One region of the Klebsiella sp. GFKo11 genome, then DNA from elsewhere that is predicted to be linked to it. Evidence: predicted binding sites of a transcription regulator. Region 1 holds the regulator's gene; the other holds the start of a gene.
What was found. The regulator PhoB, encoded in region 1, activates phosphate uptake and scavenging genes when phosphate is short. The targets are predictions, from matches to a motif close to CTGTCATAAAACTGNCNNAT.
Positions count from the first base shown of each region.

Region 2: the regulator PhoB is predicted to act here: its motif matches at 2,358-2,377, upstream of pstS (phosphate ABC transporter substrate-binding protein PstS).

Region 1 is NZ_CM151369.1:4,942,923-4,946,703, forward strand. Features, by position in the region: gene brnQ (branched-chain amino acid transporter carrier protein BrnQ) at 1-429, opposite strand, end outside; gene phoR (phosphate regulon sensor histidine kinase PhoR) at 842-2,137, opposite strand; gene phoB (phosphate response regulator transcription factor PhoB) at 2,159-2,848, opposite strand; gene sbcD (exonuclease subunit SbcD) at 3,033-3,781, shown strand, end outside.
Region 2 is NZ_CM151369.1:6,395,971-6,399,751, reverse strand. Features, by position in the region: gene pstA (phosphate ABC transporter permease PstA) at 1-158, opposite strand, end outside; gene pstC (phosphate ABC transporter permease PstC) at 158-1,117, opposite strand; gene pstS (phosphate ABC transporter substrate-binding protein PstS) at 1,243-2,283, opposite strand; gene AC07P6_RS30585 (fimbrial protein) at 2,449-3,486, opposite strand; gene AC07P6_RS30580 (fimbria/pilus outer membrane usher protein) at 3,502-3,781, opposite strand, start outside.

The DNA of each region.
Region 1 (3,781 bases):
CAGTTTGCCCGGATAGAGCGAAACAAGGATCACCAGTGCAAAATAGATAACGCTATAAATCAGCAGCGGCAGAGGGCCATCACCGGTCAGCGGAGCAATCCCCACTTCAAAAGAGACGGTGGCGGTACGCGGAGTAGCGAACAGCGGCCCCACAGCCAGATAGCAAACTACGGCCAGCAGGATACCGGCGACTTTACCAATCGGCGTGCTCAGGCTTTCTACGCCGCCGCCGACTTTCGCCAATGCCACGACCGTTAGCACCGGTAAACCCACGGCGGTAATCAGAAAGCCAATAGCCGCGGTCCAGACGTGTTCACCAGCCTGTAAGCCAACCATCGGAGGGAAGATAATATTGCCTGCGCCGACGAACAGCGCGAAGGTCATAAAGCCCAACGCAACGATGTCGCGAGATTTTAACTGATGGGTCATAAATTCATTACTGCCTGTGGATGTGGTGTTGTAAAAACGGATAAATACCGCGCCTTCCCTTAGGGGATGATACAGCGGCCATTGTCAGTAAACTCAGCGGGATATGCTCCCAAAGCGGCGTGGAAAAGAATTGTTTTTTGAATTACCACGCAAAAACAGTCTGTCTGCGACCGTAGGGGGGCAATTTAAACGCTTATAACGTTTTAAAGCAAGGAGGGATCGTAAAAGCAGATGATTATGCTAACTCTATTTTCATAGCCAGAATGATTGACCTGACTGATGGAAAACATGTGGCTTATCATGCGAACAAAAAAGCAGCGAACGTTCGTTAATTACGCAAAACGAAATTGCCTGCAAATGAAAATGACCAGCCGAAGCTGGTCATTGGCAACTAATGCTGACAGGACAGGAACTAGGGCTCATTTTTGGCAATTAAACGTTCCGGCAGCAAGAAGCTAAAACGCGTCCCTTTGCCCAGCGTGCTTTCAATTTCAAGACGACTGTCGTGATGACTGATCGCGTGTTTAACAATCGCCAGCCCCAAACCGCTGCCGCCGGTTTGCCGCGATCGTGCCTTATCAACACGGTAGAAACGTTCGGTCAGGCGCGGAATATGCTCCGGAGAAATTCCCGGACCGTTATCCTCGACGCTAAACAACGCGCCGTGAGATGCCCGCTTCCAGCTCACGGTGATTTCCGTTCCCGCCGGAGTATGATTGACCGCGTTATACACCAGGTTGGAAATCGCGCTACGCAGTTGTTCTTCATTCCCCAACACTTTCAGCGACTCATCGACGGAAAAATGCAGAACATGCTTCTGCTGACTCAGGGTTTGCGCCTCGCGCTCCACCACCCGCAGCATCATCGGCACATCGATTCTATCGTTCATCGCCAGTACCGGCGCGGCCTCTATTCGTGACAGCGTCAGCAGTTGTTTAACCAGGCCTTCCATACGCTGGGTTTGCTCGCGCATGGTGTGTAACGCTTTCTCGCGCGTGCCCCCTTCCAGTATCTGCTCCTGCATCATCTCCAGATACCCCTGCAACACCGTCAGCGGGGTTCGCAGCTCGTGGCTGACGTTGGCAAAGAAGTTACGTCGCGCCCCTTCGAGCTGATGCATCTGCGTAACATCACGCGCCACCATCAGCAGCTGTTTATCGCTGTAGGGCATCACGCGAATTTCCAGATGCCTGGCATTATTCAACACCAGATTCAACGGCTTCGAGAAATCACGATATTTCAGGTAGTTGGCAAATTCCGGGTAGCGCAGCAGGTTAAGGATGTTCTGTCCGTTATCGTCCGGCCAGCGCAGATTAAGCGTCTGCTGGGCCAGGCCATTACACCAGAACATCACGCCCTCTTCGGTAGTTAAAACCACCGCATCAGGGAGAGATTCTGCACCGCTGCGAAAACGCTTTATAAGACTACCCAGCTCGCGACGGCGCTTTTTATTACGCATCTGCATCTGATGCAGGCCGTACAACAGCGGTTCCCAACTGCCGCTGCCCGGCGGTGGCGTCATGCTGCGGTCAACCCACAGCCACCACGACAGACGCATAAGATTCCAGAAATGCCAAATAAGAAGACCCGTCACCGCCGCCAGCAAAAACCACGGCAGGTGACCAAAAATCGCCCCGAGGATCAGGGCCGGGATACAACACAAGAAAAGCTCAAGCGCCAGCCTTTTCCATGACAGCCGTTCCAGCACGGTTCACACTCCTGTCGAGATTCAGAAACGGGCGGAGAAACGATATCCCGTGCCGCGAACCGTTTGTACCATCCGGTCATGGCCGCTATGTTCCAGCGCTTTACGCAGGCGGCGAATATGTACATCCACCGTTCTGTCTTCTACATATACGTTAGTTCCCCAAACGTGGTTGAGCAGCTGTTCGCGGCTATAAACACGCTCCGGGTGGGTCATAAAGAAGTGTAATAATTTAAACTCGGTCGGCCCCATATCCAGCGGGTTTTCACCGGTCATGACGCGATGCGAAGAAGGGTCGAGGCTCAGTCCCTGCATTTCAATCACCTCTTCCACCGCCATCGGCGAAATGCGCCGCATCACGGCTTTAATTCGCGCCACCAGCTCTTTCGGAGAGAATGGCTTGGTGATGTAATCATCCGCGCCGGTTTCCAGGCCGCGAACGCGATCTTCCTCTTCACCACGGGCGGTTAACATTACCACCGGAATCTCGCGGGTCATCGCTTCGCGCTTGAGCTGTTTAATAAACTGTAAACCTGAGCCACCCGGTAGCATCCAGTCGAGCAGGATCAAATCAGGCCAAGGTTCATTGAGTTGATTGACCGCGCTGTCAAAATCTTCCGCCTCGATGGGCTGAAAGCCGTTTTGCTCCAGAACAAAGCAGACCATTTCGCGGATTGGAGCTTCATCTTCAACGACCAGAATTCTTCTCGCCATTATTTACCCTGTATTTTTTAGCCATCAGTATAGAAGTGCGCGGCCATTATGCGTCAGATTTATGACAGATTTATGAAAAAAATGACGGGCAGATGAACAAGGGATTTTGAATTGTGACACGGACTTATCTCACTGTAGACCAGTGCTATAATGCCGCTTACGCTTTTTTCGCTACGGGACCACTATGCGCATCCTTCACACTTCTGACTGGCACCTTGGGCAAAATTTTTACAGCAAAAGCCGCGCCGCTGAGCATCAGGCGTTTCTCGACTGGCTGCTGACCAGCGCCCAGGAGCATGAGGTTGATGCCATTATTGTCGCGGGCGATATTTTTGATACCGGCTCCCCGCCGAGCTACGCGCGTGAGCTGTATAACCGGTTTGTCGTTCAGCTACAGCAGACCGGCTGCCAACTGGTGGTACTGGCGGGAAACCACGATTCGGTGGCGACCCTCAATGAATCGCGGGATATTCTCGCCTTCCTGAAAACCACGGTAGTCGCCAATGCCGGTCACGCTCCTTTTATTCTGCCCTTGCGTGATGGTTCAGCGGGGGCGATTTTTTGCCCTGTGCCGTTCCTGCGCCCGCGCGAGCTAGTGACCAGCCAGGCCGGTCACTCCAGCGGTGAAAAGCAGAAGCAGCTCCTCACCGCCATCAGCGACTACTACCAGCAGCAGTATCAGCAGGCCTGCGAACTGCGCGGCTACCGGCCGCTGCCGATTATCGCCAGTGGTCATTTGACCACCGTCGGCGCCAGCAAAAGCGACGCGGTTCGCGAAATCTATATCGGCACCCTCGACGCCTTTCCGGCAAGCCACTTTCCCCCTGCCGATTACATCGCGCTTGGCCATATTCACCGGGCGCAAGTGGTGGGCGGCTGCGAGCATATTCGCTACAGCGGATCGCCCATCCCGCTGAGCTTTGACGAAACCGG
Region 2 (3,781 bases), 1.5 Mb from region 1:
ACGGTAGACATCAGGATCCAGACAAGCCAGAACAGACCAAACGCCATGGTCGCCATCGATAGCGTCAGGGCGAGGCGGTTTTTCATGCGGCGTTTTGCCTGCATTTTACGGCGAGATTCCGCCAGTTCTGCAGTGGTTTGCAATTCGATCGTCGCCATTAGCGAGCCCCCTCATTCTTAGCCAGGCGCATAATCATGAACTTCGAGGCAGCCAGTACAATAAAGGTGATCACAAACAGAATCAGACCCAGCTCCATCAATGCTGCAACGTGCAGGCCGGTTTCCGCTTCGGCAAACTCATTAGCCAACGCAGAGGTGATACTGTTGCCCGGCATAAACAGCGAGGCGCTATCGAGCTGGTAGGTGTTGCCGATAATAAAGGTCACCGCCATGGTTTCCCCCAGCGCACGTCCCAACCCGAGCATTACCCCACCGATAACACCGTTTTTGGTAAAGGGCAGAACGATACGCCAGATAACTTCCCACGTCGTACAGCCGATACCGTAAGCGGACTCTTTCATCATCACCGGCGTCTGTTCAAAAACGTCACGCATAACGGCAGCGATATAAGGAATGATCATGATCGCCAGGATGACGCCTGCGGCGAGAATACCGATACCAAATGCCGGGCCAGCGAACAAAGCGCCGACGAAAGGAATGTTGGACAAGACGTTGCCAACGGGTTCCTGGAAGTAAGTCGCAAACAGCGGGGCAAAAATGAACAGGCCCCACATGCCGTATACAATACTGGGAATTGCCGCCAGCAGCTCAATGGCGATGCCCAGAGGACGCTTCAGCCAGGCTGGCGACAGTTCCGTCAGGAACAGTGCGATACCAAAGCTCACCGGTACGGCGATCAGCAGCGCGATAAATGAGGTGACCAGCGTGCCGTAAATCGGCACCAGAGCACCGAAAATCTGGTTCGGCGCATCCCACTCTTTGGTCCATAAGAAGGCAAAGCCGAATTTTTCAATGCTTGGCCAGGAAGAGATAATGAGGGAGACGATGATGCCGCCCAGCATCAATAGCACAATCAGCGCCGCCAGTTTTACCAGCACGCTGAAAATTATGTCACCCTTTTTCCCCGGAGGGTTGAATGCCGGCTTGGTTGCAGCCATAAATTACTCTTCAGTTTCGGGCCAGAAAAAACCGTAGTTTACTGATCTTTCTGGCAAAGGTAATACCATACCCTAAATAATTCGAGCTGCTGGAACATGGCCGGCAGCTCGATATTCCGCGGGTATTAGTACAGCGCTTTACCGCTGCTGTCTTTCACGTTGGTCTTCCATGCAGCGCGAACCTGCTCAACCACGCTATCCGGCAGGGATGCGTAGTCCAGTGCGTTTGCTTCTTTACCGCCGTTTTTATACGCCCAGTCGAAGAACTTCAGCACTTCAGCAGTCTGCTCTGGCTTAGTGGAAGCCTTGTGAACCAAGATGAAGGTTGTAGAGGTGATCGGCCATGCATTTTCACCTTTCTGGTTAGTCAAATCCTGTGCGAAGGATTTGCTCCAGTCGATACCTTTCGCTGCGTTAGCGAAGTTATCTTCAGTCGGGCTAACCGGCTTACCGTCTGCTGACAGCAGCTTGGTATAAGCCAGATTGTTCTGTTTAGCGTAAGCATATTCGACGTAGCCGATAGAACCCGGCAGACGCTGAACGAAAGCGGCGATGCCGTCGTTGCCTTTACCACCCAGACCGGTCGGCCAGTTTACGGTAGAACCTGCGCCAATTTTAGATTTCCACTCTTCGTTCACTTTCGCCAGGTAGCTGGTGAAGACGAAGGAAGTACCGGAACCATCAGCACGACGCACAACGGCGATGTTCTGAGAAGGCAGCTTCAAACCAGGGTTCAGTTTGGTGATGGCTTCATCATCCCACTTCTTGATTTTACCCAGGTAGATGTCACCCAGCGTTTTACCGTCAAGCACCAGTTCACCTGATTTGAGACCCGGGATGTTCACCGCCAGCACCACGCCGCCGATAACGGTCGGGAACTGGAACAGGCCTTCCTGAGCCAGTTTGTCGTCAGCCAGAGGAGCATCAGAAGCACCGAAATCTACGGTGTTGGCAGTGATTTGTTTTACGCCGCCAGAGGAGCCGATACCCTGGTAGTTAACTTTGTTACCAGTTTCTTTGTTATAGGTATCTGCCCATTTGGCATACACCGGCGCGGGGAAAGTTGCACCTGCGCCAGTCAGGCTTGCTGCTGCAAAAACAGAGAAAGCGCTCATCGATAAGGTCGCGGCGACAACTGTTGCGACGGTGGTACGCATAACTTTCATAATGTCTCCTGCTGGATTCGTAAATCATTGTTTCGAAGCTATGGTGAGCAAAATAGGACAAACAGGTGACAGTTATATGTAAGGTTTATGACAGTTTGATGACACAGAATAATCAGGTGTAATAGAAGTGAAATTTTAGTGGCCGCGAATACGGCCACAACAGTATTAGTTTTTAATTTCCATAGTAATAGTAACATTCGCATCAAACGTGCTCGGCTGCGGACGGGTTCCCGTCGCGCTGGCAGGCGCAGCAGAAAAATTAAACTCGCCATTCTCCTCGCCCAGACGAGAACGAGTCCCCATATCGGTTTCCATACGCCCGCCGTTCACGTCCACTTCATTATTGTACTCATCGTACATCTTGATGCCGACATCTGCGTTTGTCGTCTCAATCACCGTTGGCAGCGATCCCGCTTGCGTGGCATGCAACGATACTTCAACATCCTGGCCCGCAGACATTCCCGTACATTTTACCGATGCACTTATCGGTATTTTTCTGTCGGTTATTGCAGTACCTGGCGTCGCCGAAAACTCCGATGCAGGGATCTTACCGAAATTAACTTCGATAGTTTGTCCACCGTTAACAATACACTCCTGAGGCGCTGTGATATCACCTTGAATATACACATCAGAAAGTATGTGGGTATTCCCCGAGCTTATAGATGATGTTGTTGCATATAAAGATGCTAGTAAGGTTGCTGGTATTGTCACTGTACCAATAAAAGGCTCTTTTATATAAAAATAAATAATGGCATCCGATCCGCTTGTAAAAGTCGTTATCTTTTTGTTATTGGTGCAAGTATAAGAACCATCTGGGTTATTAGGCTGATCAGCGAATGGTACATTAATATACCCACGACCAAAAATTTCAATGGATAGCCCGACATCAAGATACTCATTCAAATTATAGTATTGAACATTATTTCGAGATGACATTTTTTCTAAGGCTGGGTTACTCTCAGCAGTGTAGTAAGCATAATTATAGTTTCTGTTGCAATGGCAAACACCGCTATATTGCTCACCATTATTGACATTTTTGTTAACAGTTTGCCCAGTTTTGTTTTGTGCCGCACTAATTTTTGTCCCGGAAAAAACCAATACACTATGATGAGTGCCACCATCGGCTTCACAGTACGTATCCGCAGCAATTGTATGAGTACAAAGACAAACTAGCAACAAAGGTAAGTATTTTATGATTTTCAATTTAGCATCCCTATCTCATTTACAAATCACGGGTATTTGTATAAGCGCATTATCCCTCGGCTCCGCGATATGATAATCCACTGAACATGTTTTTTGTCCCATAACGCTGAAATGCCCTTCCAATGGCATGCCTGATAGATAAAGTTCACCATTATCCCCAACGATACCTGTCACGGTCCCTGATTCGAGGTCTGCAGTCGCCATTGCACCGAATGGCGCAGGTTTTCTATCAATCTGCGTCACGCTAAACAGCACTCGATATCCAACATGGGTGACAAATGCGGCTTTTACTACC